Regions from separate parts of the Halobacillus sp. A1-3 genome, predicted to be linked through region 1. Evidence: riboswitches for the same ligand, from Rfam matches in the RefSeq annotation. Region 1 holds a riboswitch; each other region holds the start of a gene.
What was found. A riboswitch is a leader RNA that binds a small molecule or an ion and turns the genes downstream of it on or off. The one in region 1 is predicted to bind S-adenosylmethionine.
Positions count from the first base shown of each region.

Region 1 (7,844 bases):
TATTTATCCTATCAGTACAGAAAATAATTTTCAATTTTCAGCCAACGGTTGATTATAAAATACCGTCTGGACGGTATAGTTTAAAGTTTATGTAACACAATAAAAGGAATTCAAATCGCAAAATTTACCGTCCAGACGGTTTACTTTCATTGTGAACATCTTTCAAGCATAAAAAAAGAACACCACGGATGTGATGTTCTTTCAAAGCAAAACAACTTAGGTGACCCAACCATATTGAATCATCCTTGATCCAATTTCACTTATCTTATTCACTGAAGGATTATTCATGAAAGAATTCGTTTCCTCCTGCTTATGGTTAAGTCCATTTTGTAATCTTGTTCGATCTTACTTAATTCAATCTTTCTTAAAATGTCTTCAACCTCTTTTCAAAAAGTGAATCTTAAAATGCACTATTTTAACATGTACACATCTATGCTCAACCCTGAATTCGGGCGTTTTAGTCTTATGAAGGGCAGTTTTTGTAATCCTTTACACAGGAATGGTGTTCCCTTTTAAAGACCAACGTTAGTGTTCGTATGGAAACGAACTCTATATGGTTGAGCCACCTAAGTTGTTTTTTATCTGTTATTACTATCTATATACCACGCTCTTCCGTTTATTAACCAGGTAATTTTACCTAACTTTATTAAACTTTATACATATATTCGTAGACCGTATAATTAAGTTCTCCCTTGCTCTTTTATTAAAAAGGTAAGGTTCTCCATGTAAAAAAGGGGAGCTAAAACTGCTCCCTCTTTCTTTCTAACAATTCAATTACCTCGCCAGACGGACCTTCGAAAAAAACACTTATCCAGTTTTTTTCTTCTATTTGGTAAGGTCCTTCAGTTGGTTCGACATTGATTTGAGCCAGTTTTTTGACCCAATAATGGATGTCAATAACCTCCCAGCAAAAGTGAACACTAGAAGGAGATGACTGTTTGGTTTCTATGAATTCTAAAATGAGCTTTTCTTTTTGCATCCAGACGAGTCGTTCGTTATTAAAAGTGAACGTATCTATAATCTCGAAGCCAAAACCATCTTGGTAAAATCTTTTCGTAGCTGTTAATCTGGCTGTTTCAATTCCAGCGTGATGCCATTTCATGATTGATCACTTTTTGAAAAAAGTAAATTCATGTCGCCAAACTCATGCCATAGATAATCACATTGTAAAGCTTCGTCATACGCTTTAAACAGAGCAGGAACTGGTAAAAATGAGGAGAGCATATCCAAGTGGCTGGTTTCTGGTTCATGAAAACCAGTCAACAAACCATCCACGACCGCATGTTTATAATGATGGTCAACGTACAAGGAAGTATTTCCTTCACTTGCATACAGTTCACCCTCTTCATTCACAGACGTTTCTAATGCCCGTACGACTGTAGTTCCTACAGCAATAATCCTTTTCCCTGCATCCTTCGCTTGTTGAATGATTTTTACAGTGTCTTGTGGAACATGGTAAGGCTCCGGGTGATTCTTCGGATCAGGCCAGCGGTCTTCTTCATAATAGCTTAATCCAGCATGAAGATGTATAAAAGCGATTTGTACACCCTTTGTTTTTAAATAGTTAATCATCTTCCAGGTAAACGCACGCCCTGCTGAGGGCATTTCTACTGAACCAGGTACTGAACCATAAACCGTTTGGTAAGTATCAAGGGTCCATGGATAGTCGATATATTCATACCTAACGGGCTCACCATAGAGATAAATAAAAGAAAGAAGCGAACTCCCAGCTTCTGAAAAGGATAGGGAAACTAAAGGAGATTCAGAGCCTGACCCCGTTATGCGAGCCGTCACACCCTCAGGAAAATAAATAGGCTGTTTAGAATTTATCACACTCCCTAGGACGAGTGCCTCCCATTGACTGCTGGATAAATTCCTGGATAACCTAATTTCAACAGAATTATTTCCTTGGCTTCCTCTTAATACGGGAGGAATGGTACGACTATTATTCAATACAAGGACATCTCCAGTGTTTAAAAATTGATCAAGAAGCTCGAACCGACTGTGTACAGGGTTTCTATCTTTTCCTACAACCATCATCTTAACTTGATCCCGTCTTAAACCTCTATGTTCAGCGGGGATGTGAGCATTTAGGTGTTCTGGGATTTGAAAGGTCTTAGGCATAGTGTTCATGATTTTTCCCCGCCATGCATAACGAAAGCTTGAGCCTCAAAACGCTTACCATGGATGTTGGTTGCTTTTGTAGAGGCAAGGTATAGAAATACCTCGACGACATCTTTAGGGGAAGCTAGGTCATAATTGCAATCAGGAACAGCGATATTGTGCATGCTTGTATCCATTTCTCCTGGGTCAACCAGGTTGATCCTGACTCCTGTACCTTCTAATTCATCTGCCCAGACAGATGTTAAACCTTCCACGCCGAACTTCGACACACTATAAGCTCCCCATCCTTCGTATCCTATTTTTCCAACCTCTGATGTCACATTTATAATTGAACCTGAACGACGAGTAAGCATCCCCGGCAATACTCGCTTCGTTACGAGAAATGGAATCGAAGTATTAACCCTTATCACTTCTTCGAATTTTTCGTGAGGATAGTCGAGCAAAAGAGTAGGGCCAGGTCCAAAAGTAGAAGCATTGTTAATTAGAACATCAATTGTTCCGTATGCATCTTCTATAACAGAGATAAACCGATCCACTTCTCTGTAGGTAGAGGCGTCTGCAGCCAAACTGACCACATGAACACCCATGTCCTGCGCTTGTTTTGCTGTGTTTTCCAATTCTTCCTCGTTTCTTGCACAGATTCCAAGGTCATAACCTTGAGAGGCAAAAGCAAGTGCTAATGCTCTTCCAAGTCCTTTTGAAGCTCCTATAATCACTGCAACTTCTCGTGTATTCATATAAAAATCCCCTTTCAATTTATCAAATCTTTTATACATTCATAGTAAGGAGAAAAGGGCTGTTACGAATCGGTGGGATGGAGGAATAACAAGTCCTAAAATTGGCGGAGCTCCTACTAAGACCAATGATGTATGAGCTAAATCTGTTATAAGTACTGTTACAAAAATCTATCATTGATATAGTACAGCAAAATAATTACAATAAAACTATGAAACCGCTTTTATTTATGGAAAGGAAGTGTTTATTGAGTGAAAGTACCATTGGTGTTAACCGATTTTTTAGACCGGGCTGTTGATTTGTATGGAGAGAAACCAGCAATTATTGACGATGAACGTGTGCTGACTTACAGACAATTGAATGGGCGGGTAAACCAGTTATCCAGAGGGCTAGAAAGTTTAGGGATACAAAAAGGGGATAAGATCGCTTATTTAGCTCCTAATACGACTGAGATGCTTGAAGGCTTTTATGGGGTATTTCAGCTAGGTGCTGTCATGACTCCATTGAATACGCGTCTTAAACCTTCGGACTATCGGTTTATATTAGAGCATAGTGAAAGTAGAGTGCTTTTCGTAGATCAAGAGCTTTTTCCATTGATTGAAGATGTTATAAAAGACCTTCCTCAGCTCAAGCATGTATTTATCCATGGTGGGAATACGGAGAGGAAAAATAACTATGAGCGATGGCTTGATAACTTTTCCAATGCACCTTTTAACCGGAGGGAACTCGATGAATCTGATATCGCCTCATTATTATATACAAGTGGGACAACAGGAAATCCAAAAGGTGTATTACTTAGTCACCGGGCCAACTATTTGCATGCTATGTCATCGATGCATCACTTACAAGTGACGGATAAGGATTGCCTTCTTCACGTTTTACCGATGTTTCATGTAAATGGCTGGGGTTCACCTTTTTACTATACAGCGAATGGTGCCACACAAGTGATGCTCAGAAAAACAGACCCTGAAATAATTTTAGAGAAGGTTAAGAAACATAAAGTTTCTGTGCTACATATGGCTCCAACAGTTCTAAATATGGTCATAGAAGCTTTCGAAACTAAAAAGCCTAAGATCGAACAGGATGTCAGAGTAGTTATTGCAGGGTCTGCTCCACCTCCAGCTTTTGTTAGAAAAGTAGAAGAGGAGCTAAAATGGAAGTTCATACAAGTGTACGGAATGACAGAAATTTCCCCATTAATTACTACATCTGAACTGCGTTCAATGGATCTTGACCGGACACCTGAGGAAAAGTACCTTTTAAAAGCTAAGGCTGGGTATGAAATGATTGGAAGTAAAGTGAAAGTTGTTGACGAACTCGGGGAAGAAGTAAATCATGATGGGAAGACAATTGGAGAAATTATCACCCGAACCAATGGGATGATGGAAGGATATTATAAAAACCTTGAAGCGACGAACGAAACCATTCGTGATGGGTGGCTTTATACTGGAGATATGGCGATTGTTGATGAAGGAGGAAATATTGAAATCGTTGATCGGAAAAAAGATGTGATCATAAGCGGTGGTGAAAACATTTCTTCTATTGAAGTTGAGGGGGCCCTGTACGAGCACCCTTCTGTTTTGGAGGCAGCTGTCGTAGCGATCCCTCATGAAAAATGGGGAGAAGTTCCTCATGCGGTAGTGGTAGCTAGAGAGGGAGAATCAATTTCAGAAGAGGAGCTCATTGCATTTTGCCGAGAGAAGTTGGCCCATTTTAAGGCCCCTAAGAGTGTTTCCTTTATAGAGGAGCTTCCGAAGACCGCTTCCGGTAAGATTCAGAAGGTTGTTATTCGAAAATCATTTTGGGAGGATCGCAGCCGAATGATCAACTAAATGGATGTATAGGAACATAATTGAAGCTTTACGGACAGAACCTTAATTCGACCTTGTATCCTTCAAGATGTAAGGAATTCATATGTTCACCGACTTGATGTGAACGAGTTGTGAATCTTTATTTTTTGATTCACAACTCGATTTTTTATCTAGCGCTGCTCGGCGTAGGACTTTTTGTATTGACGAAATCTAGTATTTTTTCTAATAGAGAAGAAAATCGCCATTAGCCATCCGACAATTAATACACTATAAATACCATATAGTAAGGACGGATCCATTTGCCCGGCAAGGAGAACGGTTCTTAGGTTTGTCAGGATAATAAATCCTCCAGCAAGAACTCCTAGAATCAATGACGGAATCACTTGGACAAGCCAGGCTGCAAGAGGAGCGGCAAGAACTCCTCCGATAACGAACGCAGCCACCCAGGTCCAGTTGAATTGATCTAACCCAAGGAATAGGATGAATCCAAGCGTTGCCGAGGTCGTTACGGCAAATTCACTCGTATCTACGGTGCCGATCACTTTTCTTGGTGTTGCTCCTTTTTGGGAAAGTAGAATAGGTGTATTGATCGGTCCCCATCCCCCGCCTCCAATTGAATCAAAAAAGCCTGCTAAAAACCCTAGAGGATAAATAAACCGCTTTTTCAACGAGAGCGTTTGTTTCTTGTCAGAAGACTCCTGATTTAGAAAAAGGAACCTGAACAAAATGTAAACACCTAGAAGAAGCAGGAATGTGGATATGAAAGGTTTAATAACTTCACCAGGAAGGCTGCTTAAAAAAGCTGCCCCAACAAAAGCGCTGATTGATCCTGGAATGACAAGGGTTAGCACCAACTTCTTGTCGACGTTATTGAATTTGTAATGCGAATATCCAGACATAGCGGTTGTCGCAATCTCTGACATATGTATAGAGGAAGATGCGACAGCAGGTGCAACTCCGTATGCAAGGAGCAAGGAGGACGAACTTAATCCATATGCCATGCCGAGCGCCCCGTCGATTAATTGAGCAAAAAAGCCGACAATGGCAAAAATAATTAGCTTTCTCATAATGATTCACCTCTTAAATTTATTATTCTTATAAAAATACTCGGGATTATACCGAAAAATTTTTAGCAATGGTAATGTAAAAAGAATTTTTTCAATAAAAAAACCCCTTTTAATAAGAAGAGGTGAATAACTACCTTCTCCTTATCTTTCAGATCAAGCCTGCTGGACTGAGCACCTTCTTTTTAGAGGTTGCTGCGGGATTATAGGACCAGTTTCCTCCCCCGACTCTTTATAAGGATTATCATATTATGGTTTTAAAATTTTGATACATCCTAATCTAAGCGAGTTCAGAAATGTTGTCAAGCCCAATGTTAAAATATACAGAATTTTTAAATAAGCTATTGACATATGATTAATATGGGCATAAGATTTGTATCAATCCTAATTTTTGAAAAACTTATAATCGATTTTCTTATCCTGAGAGGTGGAGGGACTGGCCCTTTGAAGCCTCGGCAACGGGTCTGAGCAGGAAAATTCAGAAACTGTGCCAATTCCAGCAAGTGAATTCACTTGGAAGATAAGAAGATGAGCTTTTACATATCAATGTAAACCTCTCTTCTTATTGATCAAGAAGAGAGGTTTTTTGATTTAGTTGATTAGGTAGGACCCTAGAAGGGAGGATATGATGAAAAAAGATAAAGTGACGTATGAACATTTTACCGGTGATCCATTTGCCGGCTTACAAACGGATAACGAAGTGAAGCAGGCTTTGGAAGTATTACGCTGGGCTTATGATTCATACGGTGAGTCTATCGTCTATGCGTGCAGTTTCGGTGCGGAGGGTATCGTGCTAATCGATCTAATTTCAAAAATTAAATCTGACGCTCGTATTGTTTTTCTTGATACTGGCGTACACTTCCAAGAAACTTACGATTTGATTGAAAAAGTACAAAAACGATATCCGAATTTAAATATTGAATTGAAAAAGCCTGAATTGACACTGGATCAACAAGCAAAGACTTATGGTGATGAGTTATGGAATAAGAATCCTGACCAATGTTGCTATATAAGAAAGATCAAGCCATTGGAAGACGCCCTTTCAGGTGCGACTGCTTGGATTTCAGGCTTGAGAAGAGAGCAGTCCCCGAGCCGCAGCCGTACGAACTTTGTTAATAAAGATGAGCGGTTTAAATCTGTAAAAGTTTGTCCCCTTATCCATTGGACTTGGGACTTCGTATGGCAATATATCCGACTAAACAACTTGGATTACAACGAATTGCATGACCAAGGATATCCGAGTATTGGCTGTATGCCTTGCACATTTCCGGAGGATGGCGATGGCCGTTCAGGCAGATGGAAAGGATTTAATAAAACAGAATGCGGTTTGCATACGCCAGGAAACCCTGAAGCATAAACAGAATCAATTATGAGGAGGAGTATGGTATGACAATTATATCCCCACACGGTGGTAAGCTTGTAAATCGGTGGAAAGCAGGGGCACCATTACCTGAAGCAAATGAAAAAATTGAAATCGATGCAATGGCATTGAGTGATTTGGAGCTGCTCGCAAACGGAGCCTATAGTCCATTGACTGGTTTTCTAAATCAGGAGAATTACGAATCAGTGGTGGAGACGATGAGGTTAGCGGATGGAACACCATGGAGCATCCCCATCACATTGCCTGTAGACGAAAAGAAAGCTGAACAACTCAATAGTGGCGATATCGCTGAACTCATTTATCAGGATACTGTCTATGGCGTTATCGTAGTAGATGAAATCTATCAGCCAGATAAAAACAAGGAAGCAGAGAAGGTGTACTTAACAACCGAACTCGAACACCCTGGGGTGAAAAAGCTTTTCAACCGTCCTAATTATTATGTGGCAGGGGAAATTCAATTAATTAAAAAACCTAGCCGTCACCATGAAGATAAATATTATTTAGATCCAGCGGAATCAAGAGAACTCTTTCAACAGCTAGGCTGGAAAAAAGTCGTCGGCTTCCAGACTCGAAATCCAGTCCATAGAGCTCATGAATACATCCAAAAAGCTGCGCTTGAAATTGTGGATGGTCTTTTTCTTAATCCACTCGTAGGAGAAACGAAGAGTGATGATATTCCAAGTGACGTCCGAATGAAGAGTTACGAAGTGTTAATTGATCATTATTACC
Region 1 is NZ_JBPCEO010000004.1:194,944-202,787, forward strand. Features, by position in the region: gene ACRYKC_RS08810 (VOC family protein) at 740-1,102, opposite strand; gene ACRYKC_RS08815 (S-adenosylmethionine:tRNA ribosyltransferase-isomerase) at 1,099-2,133, opposite strand; gene ACRYKC_RS08820 (SDR family NAD(P)-dependent oxidoreductase) at 2,130-2,861, opposite strand; gene ACRYKC_RS08825 (long-chain-fatty-acid--CoA ligase) at 3,111-4,691, shown strand; gene ACRYKC_RS08830 (sulfite exporter TauE/SafE family protein) at 4,841-5,737, opposite strand; SAM riboswitch class I at 5,876-5,975, opposite strand; SAM riboswitch class I at 6,147-6,261, shown strand; gene ACRYKC_RS08835 (phosphoadenylyl-sulfate reductase) at 6,363-7,091, shown strand; gene sat (sulfate adenylyltransferase) at 7,121-7,844, shown strand, end outside.

Region 2 (7,844 bases), on a different contig from region 1:
AAAAGCAGTTGAAGACACCTATTTGCCTTGATGAGTCTGTTATGAGTTTTCATGATGCGAAGCAAGCCGTGGAACTTGAGAGCTGTAAAGTAATTAATATTAAAATCAGTCGTGTCGGTGGCCTTTCAGAAGCAATAAAGATCCATGATTTTTGCCTTCAAAAAGATATCCCTGTCTGGTGTGGGGGAATGGTGGAATCAGGGATCTCAAAAGCTCATAACTTGGCTTTAGCATCACTTCCAAATTTCACTATACCTGGCGATCTTTCAGGTTCTTCAAGGTATTTTGAGAAAGATATCATCAAACCAGAAATAGAAGTGGTGAACGGGATGATTAAAGTTCCTGAACAACCTGGAATTGGTGTTGAAGTAGACAAAAATTATTTAAAAGAAGTAACTTTAGATGTGCACCAAGCCCATGTTAATGAATAAGGATTGAGCTAAAATGTAATAAGCCTTCCTCATTTGCTCAAAATAAGAGCAAGGAGGGACAAGTGTGGAAAAGAATAAGTATTACATCAATATCGGGACAAGAGAAATATCCGTCAACCATGATGCGAATAATGACGATTTTATCGTCGAAGCAACTGAAGATGAGATCCTGGCATTAAGAGAAGTTTTTGATGAAATTGAAATTGCAGACAATAGGTCCTTTTATAGAGCACATATTCCTGCTAAACCTTATCATCAAGATGAAGATAACGATGACTACGATAATGGAATGAGAATAGCCTTCAGGAAGATTTATGATCTTGGTGATGAAATGACGAAAAAACATATTACAGAAATGGGAATATTGGAAGATTAAACAAAGAGCCGTTTTCTAATGTAGAAAGCGGCTTTTTAATTTAAGATTCAATCAGACGTTCAGTCCCTTCAATCTTTTTGCTTCATCTTTCACCTCTTGAGGGATAGTGATTTCCCCTGCTTCAAATGGTTTCAAATTTATGTAATTAATCTATTGTTTACCAGAGGTAAGCAAAAGGAATAATAATGCTAAATATACTCGAATTCTTCTTAGACCAGTTTGTATTTATCTTAGCTTATGGTACGATTTAAACAGGCATAAGATCAGGTAAGTAAGCCTGTCAGGGAAGTAGTTCCAATATAAGCACTAAAGGCAGTTGATCTAGCATGAAAACATTTTATGATTTTTATCATAATCCGGTAAAATTATCTTTTGAGGATCATCCTTTTTCGAAAGCTCCAAAACATGTATGGGTCATTTGCCGCTATAACCACCAATGGTTGCTCACTAGACATAAAGATCGTGGTATAGAATTTCCTGGTGGCAAGGTGGAAGACGGGGAAACAGCTGAAAAAGCAGCGATACGCGAAGTGAAGGAAGAGACAGGTGCTGAAGTTGATGACTTGCATTATATTGGTCAGTATTATGTAGAGGGTAAGGGCGGTAATGTGATCAAAAATGTTTATTTTGCAACTATTTCAGAATTGGCTGAGCAAGAACATTACTTTGAGACCTACGGTCCTGTTTTGTTTCAGCACCTTCCTAAGGAGTTAGCGAAAAATGATCGGTTCAGTTTTATGATGAAGGATGAGGTTCTTCCTCAATGTATGAAACGAATAGAACAAATGGAGTCCTAATTGGTAACAAAAAACAAAAAAGCGCGCGTACGATACTATTTCGTACGCGCGCTTTTTTTATATGAGGAGATGAGGAAACATAATCAATGCCTATTATAGGCAGGTCCAGCCTGTTTGATTTTATCACTTGCATAGACAAATGTTTTAAAGTTCTCATGGAACTTGTTTGCTAAATCTTTGGCCTGTTCATCGTAACGTTCAGGGTCATCCCAAGTTCTCTTAGGAATAAGTACATCATCAGGAACACCTGGACAGTGAGTTGGAATACTCAAACCAAAGAATGGGTCTTTATAAGTCTCTACTGAGGCAAGTTCTCCTTCTAAAGCTGCCTGAATCATAGAGCGGGTATAAGAAAGCTTCATACGGGAGCCTTCTCCATAAGGGCCTCCGGTCCACCCAGTGTTGACTAAATAGACATCTGCGTCAAACTGATCGATCTTTTCACCAAGCATTTCTGCATACGTAGAAGGAGCAAGGGGCAGGAATGGTGAACCGAAACAAGCTGAGAATGTAGCTTGAGGTTCTGTAATCCCTCTTTCAGTTCCGGCAAGCTTACTGGTATATCCACTGAGGAAGTGATACATGGCCTGCTCTTTGGTCAATTTACTGATTGGTGGAAGCACACCAGTTGCATCGGCTGTAAGGAAAATGATTGCGTTTGGATGCCCTGCAATGCTTGGGCGGATGATATTATCTATATGATCGATCGGATAAGCTGCTCTTGTATTTTCAGTCAAACTCGTATCCTCAAAATCAGGAACATGACTATTTGGTTTTAGAACGACGTTTTCTAATACTGAACCAAAGTGAATGGCATTAAATATCTGTGGTTCGTTTTTCTCAGACAAACTTATGCACTTCGCATAACAGCCACCCTCAATGTTGAAGATACCGTAATTGGACCAGGCATGTTCATCATCACCGATTAATCTCCGGTTGGGATCAGCCGACAAAGTTGTTTTACCTGTGCCTGAAAGACCGAAGAATAAAGCGACATCGCCCTCTTTTCCTACATTAGCAGAACAATGCATAGGCAATACATTTTTTTGAGGAAGCATGAAGTTCATAACAGAGAAGATTGATTTCTTAATTTCGCCAGCGTATTCTGTTCCACCGATTAAAACGATACGGTGTTTAAACGAAACCATGATAAAGGCTTCTGAATTTGTTCCGTCAACATCAGGTTCTGCTTTAAATGTCGGTGCGGATACCACGGTGAATTCTGGCTCTAATTCTTCCACTTCATCTTCGGAAGGTCGGATGAACATTTGTCGGGCAAACAGATTATGCCAAGCGAATTCGTTAATAACTCTGATCGGAAGCCTGAACTTTTCATCAGCCCCAGCAAACCCTTTAAAGGAAAACAAGGCGTCACGATCTTTCAAGTAATCGAGCACTTTATGGTAAAGTGTGGTGAAGGTGTCTTCATCGATGGGCTGATTTACCTTGCCCCAATCAACTTTATTAGCGGAGACATCATCTTTTACTATAAATTTATCCTTAGGAGATCGTCCTGTATAAGCTCCAGTGGTCGCCTGGATGGCTCCTTTGTCCGTAAGCGCCCCTTCATGACGCTCTAAGATGTGCTCCACTAATTGAGGTACCGATAATTGGTGGTGGACATGCTCCTGGGCTAATAAGAGGTTTAATTCTGACATTTGATTAATGGCACTCATATGTGTCTACCCGCCTTTTTTAAAAGATTTCAATAAGCTAAGTACTTAATTTGAACATTAGTATAACACATTCATATTAATAATCCATACTCTTTGTGAAAATGCTTTCAATTTATTTTTTACCCTTTTATCAGGTAAAATAAAAGAAGAAAGGTTGTGATTTAATGAGCAAATCACTTGTGCTTTACGATGGGGGTTGTTACTTGTGTAATCAATCAAAGCGTCTGTTTAAAAGGTTTGATTGGTTTAATACGATGGAGTGGATCTCTCTTCAACAATATGGGAAGGTAAATTCTCTACCCAAAAGTAGGGAAAAAGCAATAAAACAGGAGTTACACGTACTGCTTCCCTCTGGAGATGAGAAGAGAGGGTACTTTGCTATTACTTATCTTATGAGAAAATGTCCGCTCACGTTTATTCCAGGAGTCCTTTTTTCCATTCCTGGAAGCAGCATAATTGGAAAACCACTATACGCATTCGTGGCTAGAAGCCGTTATAAACTTTTCAAAGGTAAGTGTAAGAATGGCTCTTGCTCTTTGCCTAAGTCATAGGTATTTAATTGACATTAAACATGGTTTTCGATACGATATCCAAGAACGGAAACTCTCTTATCCAGAGTCGGTGGAGGGACAGGCCCTTTGAAGCCCGGCAACCCGTCATTCAAATGACATGGTGCTAACCTGAAGCAAGGAGATCAATGACTCCTTGGACGATAAGAGCGAAAGGAAGCAGCCCCTTTCCTCTAAGTCAGGAAGGGTTTTTTCTTTTATATAAGGAAATGATCCATAAGTGAACTTGATCCTCCTTTGTACGTAGTTCCGGAGGACAAGATATGAAATGAACGAATAAAGAAACTGTCATACGGTTTCTACACATACTGGTAAAGAGTTCCGTCTAATTCATTGAACTTTCAGAAGGAGGAGTTTTAGAGAATGCCTGCCAATCGCCGGTTATTCACATCAGAATCTGTTACCGAGGGCCACCCTGATAAAATTTGTGACCAGATTTCTGATGCGATCTTAGACGAAATTTTAAAAAACGACCCAAATGCAAGGGTCGCATGTGAAACGACAGTCACTACAGGACTTGTACTAGTGTCTGGAGAAATCAGTACCAATACCTATGTAGATATTCCATCTATTGTACGCCAGACGATCAAGGATATTGGCTATACAAGAGCCAAGTATGGTTTTGATGCTGATACGTGTGCAGTTCTTACTGCCATAGACGAACAGTCCCCAGATATCGCCGGTGGAGTAGATGTTGCCTATGAATCACGTGAGGGACAAATGAGCGAGGATGAAATTGAGGCAATTGGTGCAGGTGACCAGGGGCTTATGTTCGGATTCGCAAACAATGAAACAAAAGAATTGATGCCTTTGCCGATCTCTCTTGCGCATAAACTTTCCAAGCGCTTATCTGATGTTCGTAACGACGGTACACTCGAGTACTTACGTCCAGACGGGAAAACTCAAGTTACGATTGAATACGATGAAAATGATCAACCGGTTCGCGTTGATACTATTGTTATTTCTACTCAGCATGCTGAGGAAATTACGCTTGATCAAATTAAAAAAGACATTAAAGCTGAAGTCATTGATCCTGTTGTGCCTTCTTACTTAATTGATAATCATACAAAATATTTCATTAACCCTACAGGTCGTTTCGTAATCGGCGGGCCGCAAGGGGATGCAGGTCTGACAGGAAGAAAAATTATTGTTGATACTTATGGTGGATATGCTCGACACGGGGGCGGCGCTTTCAGTGGGAAAGATGCGACAAAAGTGGACCGCTCCGCTGCTTATGCGGCGCGTTACGTAGCTAAGAACATCGTAGCAGCAGGTCTTGCAGATACTGTGGAGGTTCAGCTGGCGTACGCTATCGGTGTTGCCCAGCCTGTATCCATTTCTATAAATACGTTCGGTACAGGGAAGGTAAGCGAAGAAAAGCTGGTTGAAGCAGTTAGAGACTTGTTTGACCTACGTCCAGCTGGAATTATTAAAATGTTGGACCTTCGTCGTCCGATTTATCGTCAAACAGCTGCTTACGGTCACTTCGGACGGACTGATGTGGAATTTCCATGGGAAAAAACTGATAAAGCAGAAGAACTTATAAACCGCTTGAAGTAAAACAAAGCCTCTGAATTCATTTTCAGAGGCTTTTTTAATAGTTAGGTTTGCAGGCTTTTATAATATTGTCCTTTTTCAACATAAGTTTTACGAATGCGGTCAAGTTCCTGAATATCCGTTTCGTTCAATTCACGCACAACTTTTGCAGGCCTTCCAAATGCCAGCGTATTTGGCGGTATTACTTTTCCGGGTGGAACTAAGCTTCCCGCTCCTATGAAAGTTTGCTCACCAATTTCTGCTCCGTCAAGGATAAGTGAGCCCATTCCGATCAATGCGTTCTTTTTAATGTGGGCAGAGTGTAAGGTCACTTGATGACCGACAGTTACTCCGTCTTCAATAATTAGCGGCTGATTAGGGCTTTGATGAAGCATGCTTAAATCTTGGATATTTACATTTTTTCCTATATGTACAGGTGAAACGTCTCCTCTGATCACGGTTTTGAACCACACGCTGGAAAGTTCACCGATTTTTACATCCCCCGTGATGACGGCATCTTCTGCAATATAAGCACTCGGATCAATTTGAGGCAGCTTTCCTTTATATTCGCAAATCATGTAGAACCCCCTTATAATATGTGTATAAACAGTATAGCAAATCGTAAGGAGTCGTGTACGGATGATAAAATTGGTTTCAGAACAGAACCTGGCTACAATAGTGATTGTCCATGGGGCATTTGAACATGCAGGGCGCTACGATGAGCTTGCGGCTCACTTTCAAAAAGACGGATTCAGTGTCATTTATGGCGATCTCCCGGGGCAAGGAAAGTCGACAGGGAAAAAAGGTCATATCTATAAATTTGATGAGTATATAAAAACGATTGGGTATTGGATTACTAAAGCAGATGAGTCCAGACCGATCTTCGTATTAGGCCACAGCATGGGAGCCATAGCAGTCATACGTGCCATGCAAACCTTTCATCCTATGGTTGATGGTGTCATCCTTTCGTCCCCTGCAGCCGGTATTCAGAATGGAGCAGGAAAGACGCTGGAAGCTTTTTCTCATATCATTAATCGGGTATGGCCTACTCTCAGTGTAAAAGCCCCTATGAAACCGGAAATGGTTACGAGGAATCAGGAGCTTATCATCAGAGATAAACAGGATTCCATGATCTTATCCAAAGTATCAATTCGCTGGTATAGAGAGTTCAGAAAAGCGATTAAACAATCGTTTCAAAATATTGACCGATTTCCAGATGTCCCTCTTCTTGTCATGCAGGCAGATAAAGACTTGATGGTTGATATTGAAAAGACAAAAGAGTGGTTTAATAAAGTGTCATGTAAAGAGAAATGCTATAAACAATGGCCTGGTCTTTATCATGAGATTTTTAATGAGCCCGAATGGAATACAGTCTATAACTATACAAAAAGTTTCATAACACTTCACCTGGATAAATCCTGATATAGGAGGGATCAACTTGACAGCTCATGTGCCACATAACGCCGTGCATCTAATGTATAAAGTGTATCGGAGGATTTTCCCTGCTGTACATAAAGAATTAAATTATTGGATTGAAAAGGCTCAGGCTATCCCCAATGAGGAGCTTCGAACCCAGGCTTTAGCGAGTATCGAAGGGAAGACTTTTCATTGTGAAGGGGGATCCATATACTCTGTGCTGGCAAAAGACAACTGGGAAGCAGCGATTCGCTTTATTGTTGCTTACCAGACCATCAGTGATTATCTCGATAACCTTTGTGATCGAAGCACTTCTATGGATCCTGAAGATTTCCGAATGCTGCACCAATCCATGACAGATGCTCTCTCACCTGGCAACGAAGTCAAAGATTACTATTATCACAGAGAGGATAAAGATGACGGAGGCTATTTAAGAGAGCTCGTCCAAACTTGTCAAAAAGTCTTAAAAACACCTTATTACAGTCTAGTACAGCATCATACAGTCAAATTGGGGTCGCTTTATAATGATCTACAGGTACATAAGCACGTCATTGAAGAAGAAAGAATTCCGAGATTGAAAAACTGGTTTGAAAACTACCAATCAGAATGGCCACATTTAGAATGGTATGAATTTTCTGCCTGTACAGGCTCAACATTAGGGATTTTCTGTCTAGTCTCTTATACGTTGGGAGGCACGATGGATGAACGACTTGCTGAACAAGTGGAGCGAAGTTACTTTCCGTTTATGCAAGGTCTTCACATTCTTTTGGATTATTATATCGATCAACAAGAAGACGAAGAAGAAGGAGATCTTAACTTCTGTACCTATTACAATCATGATGGTGAAATGAAAGACCGCTTTAAATATTTTGTGAAACAGACTCATGAGGAAATTCAAAAGCTTCCTAATGCACCTTTTCATCAGATGATTCATGAAGGGCTCGTAGGGATGTATCTAGCCGACAGGAAGGTTGGGAAGTTGAAAAATGCACGAAGTTTTGTAAAAGATTTGCTAAAAGTCAGTGGGAAGAAAGCTACATTTT
Region 2 is NZ_JBPCEO010000005.1:282,406-290,249, forward strand. Features, by position in the region: gene menC (o-succinylbenzoate synthase) at 1-431, shown strand, start outside; gene ACRYKC_RS11455 (hydrolase) at 496-807, shown strand; gene ytkD (RNA deprotection pyrophosphohydrolase) at 1,134-1,604, shown strand; gene pckA (phosphoenolpyruvate carboxykinase (ATP)) at 1,688-3,280, opposite strand; gene ACRYKC_RS11470 (thiol-disulfide oxidoreductase DCC family protein) at 3,445-3,831, shown strand; SAM riboswitch class I at 3,886-3,999, shown strand; gene metK (methionine adenosyltransferase) at 4,213-5,409, shown strand; gene ACRYKC_RS11480 (gamma carbonic anhydrase) at 5,451-5,963, opposite strand; gene ACRYKC_RS11485 (alpha/beta hydrolase) at 6,025-6,807, shown strand; gene ACRYKC_RS11490 (tetraprenyl-beta-curcumene synthase family protein) at 6,860-7,844, shown strand, end outside.
Region 2: another riboswitch for S-adenosylmethionine. It lies ahead of metK (methionine adenosyltransferase); the one in region 1 lies ahead of ACRYKC_RS08830 (sulfite exporter TauE/SafE family protein).

Region 3 (7,844 bases), on a different contig from region 1:
GAAGCCTGGAAACAGGTTTATTTAGATGTAGACAAGTACTGGGATTTATATCAACTGGCAGAAAAATTGGTGGATATTGAGGATTCCCTACAGCAATGGCGTTTCAGGCATATGAAAACAGTAGAGCGAATTATCGGACATAAAATAGGTACGGGCGGATCTTCGGGTGTAGGCTATTTGAAAAAGGTCTTAGACCATCGATTTTTTCCAGAACTTTGGGATATTCGAACCCACCTGTAATCTGAATAGACTGAAAGTAACGAATCTGTTAAATCAGTATTACATTTATGTTACAATGGGTTGTGTATAAATAAAAAGAAGAGGGAAGATTATGAGACGACCCATTTTATATATAGCAATTCTTGGTTTGTTGTTGCTTACGGCTTGCTCTTTCATAGCCAGCGCTGACGAATCTGCAGATTCATCGGAATCGACTGCACAGCCAAGCTATGAAGTGACGATGGAAACAGAAATAGTGGAATATGAAGAGTACCATATTACTATTCACTATCCGCAAACATCTAACAATAAAATTAATCAGACCATTATAGATTATGTGAATCAAAGGAAAGCTGCTTTCAAAAAAGAGAGCTACCAGTCTATACAAGAACACGGAAAGGCCAAGTCTCATGAACTGCACATAGACTTTGAAGTTCCTCACCAGGGCTCAAGCTTTTTCGTTGTGAGATTTGAAGAAACGATGGACGTGGGGGAACCCGAGCTCATTCATGATCAGACGGTGATGAATTTTGGCAAGAAGAATGGAAAGCTTATCCAGTTAGATCAATTATTTAAAAATGACCGTGATTATGTGGAGCACTTAACTAAACTCACAAAAGAGAAGCTTAGAGACGATCTTAGTGAAGAAGCATACTATCATACTGAGGTTCAGGAAGTATTGAAAGCAGTATCAACCAATTACGAAAATATTGCATTAACCGGAAATGGTTTGGAAATATATTTGAATCATGCAGTAGCTACACTTCCGGAGAAAGTGGTAATAAGTCAACGTTCGATCAAGGACTTGTTAAATGACAGTTATTCAGAGGCGTTGATGTCTGAAGGTATTAAGCAAGTCAGTCATAAACAACACGTTGACTCATCTCAAGAAACAAAGAAGATTGAAAAGTCGGAGGAGGAGAGTAATTCAGAATCAAAGAGAATTGCATTAACCTTTGACGATGGTCCGCACCCTAAGGTCACACCAAACGTTCTTAAAATATTGGAAAAATATGAAGCAAAAGCGACCTTTTTCATGATTGGGAAAAGAGTTCAATACTTTTCTGAAACAGCAAAAATGGTTGCTGATCAAGGGCATGAAATAGGAAATCATACGTGGGACCACCCGAGGTTGACGAGATTATCGGCTGAAGAAGTAGATAATCAGATAGATAGAACACAAGAAATCATCAAAGAGGTGACAGGGGTCCAACCTAGGATGATCCGACTCCCATTTGGAGAGGTGCCTTCTCAGTTTTCAAGTACACAGCTAAAAATCATTCCATTAGATGCCCATGGAGAAAATTGGCAAGAAAAAGAACCAGAGCAATTGGCACAGGAATTAATTGAAAATGTGGAGAGTGGTGACACGCTCTTGCTTCATGACCTTCAAAGCACTTCTGTAGAAGTCCTTGAATTGGTACTGCATGAGTTGAACAACAAAGGGTACAAAATTGTAAAAGTAAGTGAGTTATAAGACTAAAATAGCAGCCTGCAATTAGATTGCAGGCTGCTATTTTAGTTTTTAATCGGCTTTTGGTTTAATTTTTGTTTAATCCATTTCCCCCATTCCTCAAATTCAACTAAAAATCCGTCATGGCCATAGTCGGTATCTACATGGTAGTGCTCTCCTGATTTAACTTTTTCACTAAAGTGCTTCATTAGATCATAAGGGTATAGGAGGTCATGCTCGAAACTAATCGTAAATACATCGGCTTTGTATTGCTCAGCAGCTTTTTGCCAGCCATTTCGGTCACGGCCGATATCATGATGGTTCATGGCCTCAAGAAGATAAAGGTAACTATTCGCATCAAAGCGCCCCTTAATTTTATCTCCTTGATAATCAAGATAGGACTGGATGTCATAAGAGGAAGAAGTACGTCTTTTACGATCGAACCTTTTCTGGAATAGAGTGCGGCTTCTATACGTGACCATTCCAGCCATTCGCGCAATTTCAAATCCTTGGAGGTGATCATTTGATACATACTCTCCATTGTTGAAGGCAGGATCATCTTTGATGGCCCGTGCTCCTATATGATTAAAAGCAATGCCATAATCACTAAGATAAGGGGTAGCAGCGAGAATGAATAATTGATCCATAAAATCGGGATAGAGTATTCCCCATTCAAATGTCTGCATGCCACCTAGAGAACCTCCTGTTACAGCCTGAACGTGATGAATTCCGAGTTGGTCCAACGCTTGTTTTTGAGCATGAACCATGTCGCGGATCGTTACTGGAGGAAAGTTTAATCGATATTGTTTCTTTGTTTGGGGGTGGATGCTGGCTGGTCCTGTTGACCCGTGACAACCCCCAAGGACATTAAATGTAATGACCTGGTAATGGTCTGTATCGATGGGGGCTCCTTTCCCGATCAGCCCAGCCCACCAGCCGGGTTCTTCTTCTGACCCAAGGGCGTGTTGATTTCCTGTCAGTGCGTGGCAGATGAGGATTACGGGCGCATCTTTAGGTCCATAGCGCTCGTAAGCAAGTTCCACATCAGCCAACCGATCTCCAGACTCGAAAGTGAAATCACCGATGGAAATAGTTGTTAAGTTTTCAGTGCGGCTGGTGGGGTTTTTCAATGACATGTTTTGACTCCTTTCCTGTTTAGACTGATAAGGGCTGCTCATTTAGCTTTTTGCCTGAACGTAAAGCAATCACTGCTTCATAAAGGTTTAATCCTGAAACTATATTGTCTTTCTCACTCTTAACTGGGGTCTTTGACCAGATCAAGTGTGGCTTTACACTTTCTGCCGCTCTGAGCTTATGCTCATCAAGCACAGGGAAATACAAGACATCCACTGTTCCTCCCGCTGATTGAACCACTTGATCGATTTCCTGATAATGCTCAACTTTAAATCCCAAACGTTCAAGTTTCTTAGATTCACGGTCATCATTAGCTCCTCCAACTATAGCGATTACCCTTTGTCTAAGGTCTCCAGATCGATCTAATGAAGAAGCGAGAACATCTTCGGCAGGATGTTTGGAAGTGTTGTATGGTTTCGAATGCCCAGTAGCTTTGTGAATGGCTGCATCCAAGTCTTGTATTAAATCTTCAACAGACTCTAAACCAACGGACAACCGCACCAGCTCTTCTGTCACTCCTGATTTTTGTAGATTTTCGTCATTGAGCTGCTGGTGAGTGGTAGAAGCAGGGTGAATGATTAAAGATTTTGCATCACCGACGTTGGCAAGGTGAGACCATAGGTTTGTATGATCAATCAGCTGACGTCCAGATTCTCTTCCGCCTTTAATTCCAAAAACGACAATCGAACCGGCGCCGTATTGGAAATACTTTTTAGCAAGAGAATGGGTCGGATGGTCTGGTAAGCCAGGGAAGGTTACCCAAGACACCCCGTCATGGTCTTGAAGGTACTCGGCGATTTCTAAAGCTTGATCGGTATGCTTCTTGATCCTCAAATGAAGCGTTTCTAAGCCTTGTAGTAATAAGAACGCATTGTGTGGACTTAAGCATGCACCAATATCACGCAATAGTTGAACTCTTAGCTTAATCGCATAACCGACTGGACCTACATCAATACCGAAGCGGATGCCGTTGTAACTATCATCAGGTTCAGTAAATCCAGGGAATTTCTCATGGTTCCAGTCAAAACGTCCGCTATCAACAACAATACCTCCAATAGCTGTTCCATGACCGCCGATCCATTTCGTAGCGGAGTGGACAACAATGTCTGCTCCCCAGGCTATCGGTTTACAAACATAAGGAGTAGCGAATGTGTTATCGATAATCAAAGGAATATGATGATCGTGAGCCACATCTGCTACAGCTTCAATATCAAGCACGTTCAAACTTGGATTCCCGATCGTCTCTGCGAAGATGGCCTTTGTATTTGGAGTAATGGCTTTTGCAAAGTCTTCAGGATCTGTTCCTTCTACAAAGTGGACATTGATTCCATATTTAGGGAGAGTATGGACGAATAAGTTATACGTGCCCCCATACAAATGGGTGGAAGTGACGATATCGTCTCCAGATTGAGCAATGTTCAAGATAGCTAAAGTAATCGCTGACATCCCTGAAGCAGTGGCGACAGCGGCTGCACCATCTTCCAGCAGCGCGATACGCTGCTCAAGCACATCAACGGTAGGATTCATTATGCGGCTGTAAATATTCCCTGGCTCAGCAAGGGAAAAGAGGTTTTGAGCATGGTCTGTATCCTTAAAAACATAGGATGTGGTTTGATAAATGGGGACAGCACGAGAACCTGTAGAGGGGTCTGGTTCCTGGCCTCCATGAAGCAATAGCGTTTCGGGTCCGAATTGGTGGAAAGGTAACGTCATTGATAATTCCTCCTCAAATATGGTTTCTAGGAGCTCCTTTAGGTAAAAAACAAGAAGAACCAAAAAGCCCTCTTCTTTTATAAGAAGAGGGCCGTAAAAATTAAGTCCTCCTCTTATCTGCCAGATCATTTGACCTGTAGGATTTAGCACCTTTTCAAGCGATACTTGAAGGTTGCCGGGCGTCGTAGGGCCTAGTCCCTCTGCCACTCTCGATAAGAGTATTTGTTTGAATATTCAGCTTTTACTTAACTTGTATGAAATTATAAAAGGAACCATGACTAATGTCAAATCATTTTACAAAATTAGAATGTGTTTACTTGTGATCTGTTATGGGAATTGTCTACCAAGTCTTTAGAGAAGGAGAGTATGAAACAATGAAGGAATATAGTGTAGTACCTAACAAAGATGTAACAGGATGGTTTGTAAAGATAGAGGATGTTTCTCCTACAGACCTTTATGACGAAAGAAATACGGCGATTGAAAAAGCTGAAGAAATCGCTAAGGAAAATAAACCGAGTAAGCTTCTAATTCTTGATCAAAATCATGAAATAGAAGAAGAAAGAAATTATTAAGTTCAAAAACTCCCGTGGCCTCGGGAGTTTTTTTATTTCTACACTTAGTTGCTTGAACCAGACTGTAAATAAAGAGGAAGAGGTGAGTACTAGTTTTCCTATTTACATGATAGGATGGAAGAAAAACGATTGAAAAGGTGAGTAAAGTAAATGGAGCAAAGGTATGATGTGATCATTGTAGGGGCAAGAGTTGCAGGCTCTAGCCTGGCGATTCAATTGGGAGAAATGGGGAAGAGAGTGCTGCTATTGGATAAAGCCTCGTTTCCGAGTGACACTTTATCGACTCATCATATGTCTCATCTAGAATATTTAAGAAAGCTTGGGGTGCTTAAGGAAGTTGAAGCTTCTGGCTTGCGTAAAATCAGCCGGATGCGAACCTATATTGGAAGCAGCTTTGTGGAAGGACCACGTGCTTCTTATACGATTATTCCAAAGCGTGATCTTTTGGATCAAATTCTTTTAAATAGAGCGAATGATCTTCCTACAGTTTCTCTAAGAGAAAATCATTCTGTCCGTGATTTGATATGGGAAAGAAAACAGGTCAAGGGAGTCGTTGTAGAAGACCCTGCCGGCCGAATGAAGTCCATTTCCTGTGATTTAGTTGTTGGGGCAGACGGGAAGCATTCCAATATCGCTTATTGGGTTAAAGCTGAAAAATATAAACAGCAGAATCCTCTTCGGCCGGTTCTTTATGGCTACTATGATGGGGTGAAGCCATTAAAGGAGCCTGCCACGGAAATTTTCCTACATGAAGGAAGGATCGGTTTTCTTTTTCCAATGGAAGAAGGCAGGGATTGTTTAGGGCTTGAAATTTATCCGGAAGAGTTCAAGCAAATGATGAAATCGCCGAAAGAAAGCTTTGAAAAAATGTATCGATCACTTTATGGAATGGACATGAGGCTTGAAGGAGCTGTTTTACGAGGCAAGATCATTGGAACTCCAGGCATGCCTAATTTTTTCAGAAAAGCTTATGGAGACGGATGGGCGCTGATCGGAGATGCGGGGCATAGCAAAGACCCCAGTACAGGGCTTGGTATCAATGATGCATTCATGCAGTCCTTTCTTTTAGCCGAGGCGATCCAGTTGATGGATCAAGGCAAAAGCCGTGGAGAGGCGATGGAAGTTTTTCAACAAGAACGGGATCGGCGCCTAAATCCGGGGCATGATTTAACGCTTAATTATGTTCAGTCTCTTAGAAAATGGACACCAAATGAAATGGCACTGTTCCAGGCAATGGCCGCCAACCCTATGGTTTGGAATAAGCTTGTCCCTAATCTAGCTGAACAATTGAAGCGGGAATCACCGGATATTCCTTTGCTGCATCAATCAATTCAGCTGGAGGCTCAATCTTTTGGTTTCAATCCAGAATCTTGAAGAAGGAAAGGCTCTTATTTGTATAGAATTCTATATAGAGAGGTGAGAGTATATGACATGGTCAAAAGATAAGGCGTTTGAAAAACTGCAAGAAATCTACACTGACCGCGTAATGCAGGATGAAAAAAGACGAATTTTTCAGCAAGTGTATCGACATTTACATGAACATTTAGATGATTTGGCAGTTAAAGGCGGTTTGAAAGAGGAAGCAGAAAAGCAGCTCAAATTCTTTAAAGAATACACATTCATGCCTGGTGACAATTTATTTCAATCGATGCGTTATGTTTTTCTCATTGCTAGAGGTGAAGGTGAAACAGATCCTCAAATTACTCAGCAGCATTTGAATCGAATTTATAAAGCACTTTTTCAGCCATCTGGACTAAAAAATCCGTATATACCGGATTCTTTCTGGGATACACCTCTTGGAGTGGCGTGTTTAATTGCAGAAGAGGGAGTTGAAGCAGTTTATCCGATACTGGATGAAATTCTAGAAGCTGAAAGTGTTTACTAAAGGAAAAAGAGGGGCGATAGCGGCCCCTCTTTTTTAAAGCTTGAAATATGTTCTAATTTGACCGGCGAGTCCCTGATAGCTTTCTACCTCATCTAAATTAAAAAGCATACCTTTAATAATGGCTGGACGAGGGTCGTTTTTTTGTATTTCGTCTAGCAAAACGGAAAGGGTATCGTTTATTTCCCCGCTGGACTGGTCTTCGAGTTCAATTAATCTTTGAATAATTTCATCCAATTCGTATTGATAATAATCCTTGGGGATGACCTGGTCCATGACTGATTCTGTTATGACCGGTTGGTCACCACTCGCCTTGAATCCTTCAACGATATAATCCGTTCTTCTCAACATAGCTTCTGACAGTGCCTTAAAATCAAGTTTCGCATTCTCAATGATGACAAGGTCCATAAAACCTTTGAATATTCCTTGCAAAAGCAAACTAATTTCCCATAGAAACTCTTCTACTTCTTTTCCATAAATCGCTAAAAGATGCCGCTTATAAAAAAGATAGGAGTTAAAGCGGGTCTTCTTTAAAAATTCATCAATATTCTCATTAAAAGGAATAGCTTGTTCCCTAATTTGCATAATGATGAATTCACGGTGCTCTGCAATCTCTTCAAATGTAATTTGCATTTGCCTGATAAACTTAGTTCTTGCATCTAGATCAAGAGACTGTATATCGTCTATTTTTCTTTGGATTCTTTCATAGTAGTAGTTGAAAATTTCTAGAAGGAGGGCATCTTTTGATTTGAAATGGAGATAAAAAGCTCCTTTAGACATCCCGCACTCGTTTGCTATTTCTTGTACGGAAGTAGAGCTAAACCCCTTCTTAGCAAATAGTTTGATTGACTGCTCTATGATGTGAATTGAC
Region 3 is NZ_JBPCEO010000001.1:57,751-65,594, reverse strand. Features, by position in the region: gene kynA (tryptophan 2,3-dioxygenase) at 1-240, shown strand, start outside; gene ACRYKC_RS00270 (polysaccharide deacetylase family protein) at 332-1,696, shown strand; gene metX (homoserine O-acetyltransferase MetX) at 1,738-2,808, opposite strand; gene ACRYKC_RS00260 (O-acetylhomoserine aminocarboxypropyltransferase/cysteine synthase family protein) at 2,828-4,519, opposite strand; SAM riboswitch class I at 4,630-4,738, opposite strand; gene ACRYKC_RS00255 (DUF2188 domain-containing protein) at 4,894-5,091, shown strand; gene ACRYKC_RS00250 (NAD(P)/FAD-dependent oxidoreductase) at 5,242-6,465, shown strand; gene ACRYKC_RS00245 (hypothetical protein) at 6,518-6,976, shown strand; gene ACRYKC_RS00240 (TetR/AcrR family transcriptional regulator) at 7,010-7,844, opposite strand, start outside.
Region 3: another riboswitch for S-adenosylmethionine. It lies ahead of ACRYKC_RS00260 (O-acetylhomoserine aminocarboxypropyltransferase/cysteine synthase family protein); the one in region 1 lies ahead of ACRYKC_RS08830 (sulfite exporter TauE/SafE family protein).

Region 4 (7,844 bases), on a different contig from region 1:
GGAAGCAACAAAGGAGAAATTCTTCCCTAAGGCTCTGTGAACATATTCATGTTCCCCTCCAACTTTTGGCATTGCGGAAGCCAATTCAGCATAATTCAATCCCACGCAAACAACTAGAAATCCACCAATGACGAAAGCGATCACTGCCCCCATTGAGCCGGCAGATGTAATCCAGGTGCCCGATAGAACTACCCAGCCCCATCCAAGCATGGCTCCTAGAGCTAAAACCAACAAATCAACCGATGATAAAACCTTCTTTAATTTTCTATCCTCCATGTAAATCCCCCATTCTAAACTGAAAATTCAGTATTTTCGTGCCAAACAGCACTTATGGTTTCTTTAAGGATGGTTAACCCTTCTTCCAGTTCTTCATCTGTAATGACAAGAGGCATTAAGAAGCGGATCACATTTCCGTAAACCCCAGCACCGAGTACCAGTAAGCCGCTGTTTTGTGCCTTTGCTACCATTTCTCCAGCCATCTCCTTGGCCGGTTTTTTACTTTTTTGATCTTCTACGATTTCAATGGCGACCATTGCCCCTAATCCACGGACATCTCCGATACAGTCGACCTTCTCGGCCATTTTCGTAAACGTGGCTTTAACGGTTTCTCCAATTTCGACAGCTCTTTCGTTTAGATTTTCATTGTCAATTATGTCGATAGCAGCTATGGCCGCCTGACAAGCTACCGGGTTTCCACTGTAGGTCCCGCCTAGCTCCCCCGCACCTGCTGCATCCATAATTTCTTTTCTGCCAATTACACCACTGATTGGCATTCCTGCCCCAAGAGACTTAGAAACAGTTATTAAATCCGGAGTAATGCTAAAAAGTTCAGAGGCAAAATAACGGCCTGTACGTCCAAACCCAGTTTGAATTTCATCTGCGACAAACAGAATACCGTGCTTCTCACAAAGTTCTTTCACTGCATGGACAAATCTCTGATCAGGGACTATGAAACCACCTTCTCCTTGCACGGGTTCCATAAACACTGCTGCAACCGTTTCAGGTGCCACTTCTTTTAATAGAAAATCGTTGAATTGCTCAATCATAAAATCAATGTAAGCTCCCTCACTCATCCCTCCAGGACGGCGATATGTATAAGGAAAAGGTGCTTTATAAACCTCTGGGGCAAACGGCCCAAATTCATATTTGTAAGGTCTTACCTTACTCGTCATGGACATCGTCATAAGAGTACGACCGTGAAATGAATTAGCGAAAGTTACTATCGCTTGCCTTCCCGTGTACTTTCGAGCTATTTTAACGGCGTTTTCAACTGCTTCTGCACCGCTGTTTTGTAGGAGTACTTTCTTATGATGAGCTCCAGGTGCTAAATTTGCCAGCTTCTCTGCCAACTCAATATAAGGCTCGTACATCATGACATTAAAACCTGTATGGATAAATTTTTCCACTTGGTTGTGCAAGGCTTCCTTCACTTTAGGATGGCAATGCCCAACGTTGATCGTTCCTATCGCACCAGCAAAGTCGATAAAAGTATTGCCATCTACATCAGTAATTCTGGCTCCTTCTGCTTTTTCAGCGAACGTTGGAAGTCCGTAGCTCACGGCATCAGGTACCACACTATGACGTCGTTCAAGTAAACTACTTGCTTTAGGGCCTGGAAGATTGGTTTGAATACTAGATGTTGACATAACACCGCTCCTTAATTTTTATTTAATTGAATATGGATGTTCGATTAGATAAATCTTTAAGTGTCGAGGCCATATGAGAACGAATCGCTTCTTCCACTCCACTCGTATCTCTATTTTCAAGTTTCAAGACGATTTCTTTATGTTCAGGAATAGATTTGACCTCATCTATTGGAGTAGAATAAAATTCATCTCTCAAAATTAGATAACAGTCGGACCACTGATTCAGTGTTTCTATCTCATGTAAAAGGAATTTATTATTTGCTACTCTAGCTGGGAAGGCGTGAATCAAGCCATTAACTCTCATAAACTCCTCAAAGTCTTTCTTTCTATAAGCCTCCTTTTCTTGATTCAATAAATCATACAAAACTGCAAAATCCTGACTAGTCAATTCCGGAATAGCCAAACTCGCAGCATACGTTTCAAGAACGGTTCTCAAATTAAATACATCCTCTAACTCTTTATTTGAAGGGTTGTGAACAACCGCTCCTTTATTAGGTACAAGCTCTATGAGCTTTTCACTCTCTAATCTTTTGAAAGCTGCTCGAATAGGAGTTCTGCTCATATTTAATTCTTTACTGACCCAATCTTCCGTTATCCTCTGACCAGGGTTCAAACGTTTAAGCATTATGGCACGCTTAACCTTCTCATAGGCCATTTCTTCATTTCTCTTTTTAGTTGACATGAATTACCCCACCATTTTGTATTCAAAGATTGTATACAATTTGAATCTATCAACATCATAACGTAAAGTATTGATTTATTCTACATAATTTTCAGAATTTAGTAATTATTACACAAATTCTGAACGCAACAATTGTTTTATTGCCACAAAATAGAAAAAGCCGGGATAATTATCCCGGCTTTTTGCATTATCGCTTTCGAAACTCCTCTACTATTTTCATTCCTACTGTAACAGCCTGACTCATCGCAGAACCGCCCCCGTAAGCAGCGCTAACTCCCATCGTTTCATAAATCTGCTGGTCCGTGCACCCCATCTCTACACATTGGTCCATGTGGTATGTGATACTCGCTTCGTCTCCATATTTCAAGCTGATCGCAAGCACCATCAAATGTTTAGTCCCTCTCTCTAATTCTCCGTCTTCAAAAAATGCGCCTGTAAATCGATTATATTCTTTTGTTGCTTCAGGTAAGTGACTCGTGAGTTCTTCGATCCCCTTTCGATAATCGTGCAGAATCTGCTCCGCATTCTTGTTCATAATTTCATACTCTCCCTTCTATTTAATACTGTGACCATTCCTTGGCTTTTCCATTTGAATAAACAATTGGGAATGCTCGGGAGCATATTACCTCTATTTTTATAAATATTTAAAATATTATTTACAATGATGCTTGTTTACTGTAAAGTAATAAAACATAATCTAATATACCTAATTATTAATTCTTATCGAGAGTGACTGAGGGAACGGCCCTTTGATGTCACAGCAACCTTCCGAAAGGAGTGGTGCTAATTCCTGCAGAATGTAAGTGTTCTGGAAGATAAGAGTTTGGCAGAATATCTATGCGAAACTCTCTTCCGAATTCGGAAGAGTTTTTTTATGGAATAAAGGAGGAAACCTTATGATTTCGATTGAACAGCTGAGTAAAGTCTATCAATCTAAAGAGCGGCAGATTATCGGTGTCGATCATGTGTCGTTGGAAATTGAAAAAGGAGAAATATTCGGAGTCGTCGGGTACAGTGGTGCCGGGAAAAGTACGTTACTACGCTGCTTAAACATTTTAGAACGACCGACAAGCGGGAAAGTATTGGTAGATGGAATCGATCTCTTATCCTTGTCTTCCAAAGAACTGAGAAAAGCAAGACAGTCGATTGGGATGATTTTTCAAGGCTTTCACTTAGCAATGGCTAAAACCGTTGTAGACAATGTAGCATTTGCATTGAAAGCTTCTGGTGTCGGTAAAAACGAACGCAAGAAACGTGCACTCGAGCTCCTTGAACTTGTCGGTCTCTCCGACAAAGCAGATCAGTATCCTGCCCAGTTAAGCGGGGGACAAAAGCAGCGTGTCAGCATCGCTCGAGCCCTTGCGAACAATCCAAAGGTACTTTTATGTGATGAAGCTACTTCTGCACTTGATCCTAATACCACGAAGTCGATCCTACAGCTTCTGAAAAAAATTAATCGTGAGCTGGGCCTTACTATCGTCTTAATTACCCATGAGATGGAAGTCGTGAAAGAAATTTGTGATCGCTGTGCAGTTATGGAAGACGGACAAATCGTTGAAGAAGGTAAAACGTACGATATTTTTTCCTCGCCAAAGAACACATTGACGAAACGGTTCATCCAAACCGTCATTGATTTTAACATTCCTGATGAGCTTTTGGAGCGAAGCACTGGAACCATCGTACATATGAAATTTAGCGGGAATCTAGCAAATGAATCGGTTGTTTCAGACCTTTTGCAGAAATTCAACGTAAGGGGAAACATTCTTCACGCAAACATTGACTACATTCAGGAGAAAGCTTTAGGAACATTCGTAATGGAGTTGACGGGGGAAGAAAAAGAAATACAAGCAGCACTGCAAAGCTTGCAAACAACCTTAGAAGAAGTGGAGGTGTTGAAACATGGCAGATCAGTTCATCACCCTGTTGCCCGAGCTGAATAAATCCTTTATTGAAACGTTGATTATGGTTGGAATTGGCCTTGTGGTCGCCTTGATTGCAGGCCTGCCACTCGGACTCTTATTATTCGTAACAGATCGTGATCTATTTTTGGAGAACAAATGGGTAAAGAGCGTAGCGGGAGTTGTGGTTAACCTAGTTAGATCTGTTCCATTTATCATCTTGCTCGTCTTTTTATTCCCTTTTACTAACTTCCTATTAGGCACAACAACAGGACCTGTAGCTGCATCTGTCGCTTTATCTGTAGCAGCCATTCCTTTTTATGCTAGGATTGTCGAGTCCTCTGCCAGGGACATTGACCGGGGCGTAATTGAAGCAGCCATTGCCTGTGGAGCGTCACCATGGCTGATCATTAAAGATATCATTTTTCCTGAAATCAAGTCAGGACTAATCAGCGGGCTGACGATCACCGCAATCAGCTTGATCGGTTATTCAGCCATGGCCGGAGCCATTGGCGGAGGCGGAATCGGCGACTTAGCTATACGCTACGGGTACTACCGGTATGACAACTTCGTTATGTTCACAACGGTCATCTTGTTGATTGTAATGGTACAAGTGGTCCAATATGCTGGAGACTTTTTAGCCAAATCTGTTAAAAAAAGCTGAATACACATACTTAGGAGGAATTACTCATGAAGAAATTATTTTTATTGCTTCTTACCCTACTCTCCGTTGCCTTTCTAGCAGCCTGTGGAGAGGAAGCATCAGGTGATGCAGATGCATCAGAAAAAAAGACTATACGCTTCGGAGCTACATCCGGACCGTATAGTGATATGGTCAATCAAGCAATCGCTCCTCTACTAGAAGAGAAAGGCTACGAAGTGACAAACAAAGAATTCACGGATTATGTTCAGCCCAACAAAGCTCTAGCAAACGGTGATTTAGACGCCAATCTTTTTCAGCATAAAATTTATCTAGAATCTTTCGCTAAAGAGCACAACCTTGATCTATCTGAAGTAATTGTCGTTCCCACAGCTCCTATGGGTATTTATTCCAACGAATTTGAGGATATCAAAGGTATCGAAAAAGGCAGTACGATGGGAGTCCCCAATGACCCAACAAACCTTGCCCGGGCACTGATCGTGTTAGAAAAAGAAGGCTTGGTAAAGATTAAAGAAGATGTGGATCCTCTTCGTGCGTCCCTTAAAGACATTGAGGAAAATCCAAAATCAATCAAATTTGTAGAAGTAGAAGCCGGCCAGCTGCCTCGACTTGTTGATAGTGAAGACCTGGCTATGGTCCCAGGTAATTATGCACTAGCTGCGGAAATGGATCTCCTTGAAGCATTGGCCTTGGAAGACATGCCAGATGATTACCGCAACCGTGTTGCTGTAAATACAGAAGATCTGGACAAGCAGTTTGTCAAAGATATCCGTGAAGTAATCGAATCAGATGAGTTTGAAAAAATCATGGATGAAGAGTTCGAGGGATTCGGTAAACCCCAGTGGATGAAAGAAGAATAATATGAATAGAACGTCCCTGGTTCCCATTGACCCAGGGACGTTCTTTCTTTTACAACCGGCCTGTAAACCGATCGTGCGAATCCTGGATTCCCACATTTTGATCTTTCCATCATTGCACATCTTTTTATACAAGCGTCTCTATCAGGAACGTGCCGGTCCGTTTATTATTAGACTCTCTGCCCAATTGACTACTTCTTTGTTGTCACTGACATACATTTCTTGATCGCCTCTGCCGGAGGTCTGCATCCTTATCACATCCGTCTCCTCTTCCCACTGCTTGATATTGTGGGTAAACTTTGCCTCCTCGCCTTTAAAACAGAGAGGAATTTTCCATTCGGTGCGATTCTTTGCTCCTTCTTGGGTCAAAACAAGTTCATCTCTATAAGAAAAAGTACCCCATCCACGCTTTTTTCTATCTTTAGAAAAGTTACGGTTCGCTACATAGATTGCATTCCGCTTACTTTTCAACTCTTCTCTAGCCTGGATGTGGGGATGATACTCCGCCCACTCAGGAATTTCCTTATCTCCATTCACGTCAATCATTTGATCAACCTCTAAGTATCCAAAAAGCACGTGAAGGTCAGGAGCATGAGGGACATACCTGTACACTCCGTTTACTTTTTCAACTTGCTTAAACCATCCAAAAAACAGAAACAGATCTCCAGGACCTACCTTTCTATTATGCAATGTCCCTTGCGAAATACCGCTTTGTCCGAATAATCCTCTCCATCCGTCCTCTCGGTTCTTCCATATAGAAGAATCAAGATCGGGGTCCAGGTGCGTCTCCGAGAAGGTGTTAATTCCTAGATCTTTCATAATATCAAGGTAGCTTTCCGTTTCAGTAAACATGAGATTTTTATAAAAAATACCCGTATCCGCTCTTGGAATGTGAAAGGTAGCAAGCTTATCCCCCAAAATAGGGCTCGGTTTCCCGCCTGTACTACTATCAAAACCTTTTCGACTTAGAATCACTTTTCTAGCTATTATGAACGCCTCCCTATGGATTAGCTGCTATTCTTTCTTAGTGTTGAGCATAGTTTTCATAATAAGGCTTAATTATTCCAATATCCTATGTTGATGAGGTCAGAAATAATTAACTCGATGGTTGGGGTGGTTTTGAAACTAAAAGTAGATCTTTCACTTAACATTAAATCCCTCCGCCCCTTCAACCAAAACCCTATACTCACACATCAAGCCCTTTCTATACACTCTACAAAGTCATCCTTCGCTCGTTCCATCGAAAAAAAGTCTGTCACTTATGCAGAAGCAGAGTGTGACAGACCTTCTTTTCCTAATACCCGAATTCACTAAATTCGAATACAGATTCTATTCTATTTTCTTCCCATCAGAAGAAGATGCATATACGTTCTTGATTGTGTGGCTTTTGCGTTCGTGCTCACTTCTATACTCTTCCTGACGTCTTCGTTGGTGCCAAAGAGTAACTTCTAGCGCAATGATACAAATCAACAGCCACGCAAGACCAAACAGAAATCCTGCCGCAACATCTGTAAAGAAGTGTACACCCATATAAACCCTAGTAATGCCGGTAATTAGTGCAATCAGAGCTAAAGAAATGTTAATTATCCACTTCCATTGTGTTCTTAAATGGCTAATAAAGACAAGATAAATGATAAAAAAGTAGAAAACAAATGCCCCCGCCGCATGGCCACTTGGGAAACTGGACGTTGCGCCGTGGTATTCTCCTAAGAATTCTGGTCGTTCTCTTCCAAACTGAGATTTTAATAGTGCCGTAAGTGAACTTATTCCACCCATACTTACAATAAAATAAATGCCAACCCACCGGCTCAGCTTAGAAAAGAATAATAAATAGATGGCAAGCGCTAGAGAAGCGACCGCAATCAATATGACAGACCCTGCTTGTGTAACCACTTTGAGAATCGGTTCGAGACCATCAAATGATGTGGCTCTTACGAAATCAAATGCCTGTTGATCAACAGCGAATTTTTCCTCTTGTAAAACACCTGCCGCCAGATCGATAAAATAATAAATGCTTCCACCGAGGGAAAGAAAACCAAGGAGAATGAGGAACACTGATGTTGGGGAAAGATCCGAGAATTTTGTTCCAGAAAAAAGCAT
Region 4 is NZ_JBPCEO010000003.1:144,864-152,707, reverse strand. Features, by position in the region: gene ACRYKC_RS06185 (APC family permease) at 1-276, opposite strand, end outside; gene gabT (4-aminobutyrate--2-oxoglutarate transaminase) at 291-1,646, opposite strand; gene ACRYKC_RS06175 (GntR family transcriptional regulator) at 1,669-2,328, opposite strand; gene ACRYKC_RS06170 (carboxymuconolactone decarboxylase family protein) at 2,516-2,863, opposite strand; SAM riboswitch class I at 3,046-3,150, shown strand; gene ACRYKC_RS06165 (methionine ABC transporter ATP-binding protein) at 3,225-4,268, shown strand; gene ACRYKC_RS06160 (methionine ABC transporter permease) at 4,228-4,890, shown strand; gene ACRYKC_RS06155 (MetQ/NlpA family ABC transporter substrate-binding protein) at 4,917-5,747, shown strand; gene ACRYKC_RS06150 (Nmad3 family putative nucleotide modification protein) at 5,889-6,719, opposite strand; gene ACRYKC_RS06145 (phosphatase PAP2 family protein) at 7,074-7,844, opposite strand.
Region 4: another riboswitch for S-adenosylmethionine. It lies ahead of ACRYKC_RS06165 (methionine ABC transporter ATP-binding protein); the one in region 1 lies ahead of ACRYKC_RS08830 (sulfite exporter TauE/SafE family protein).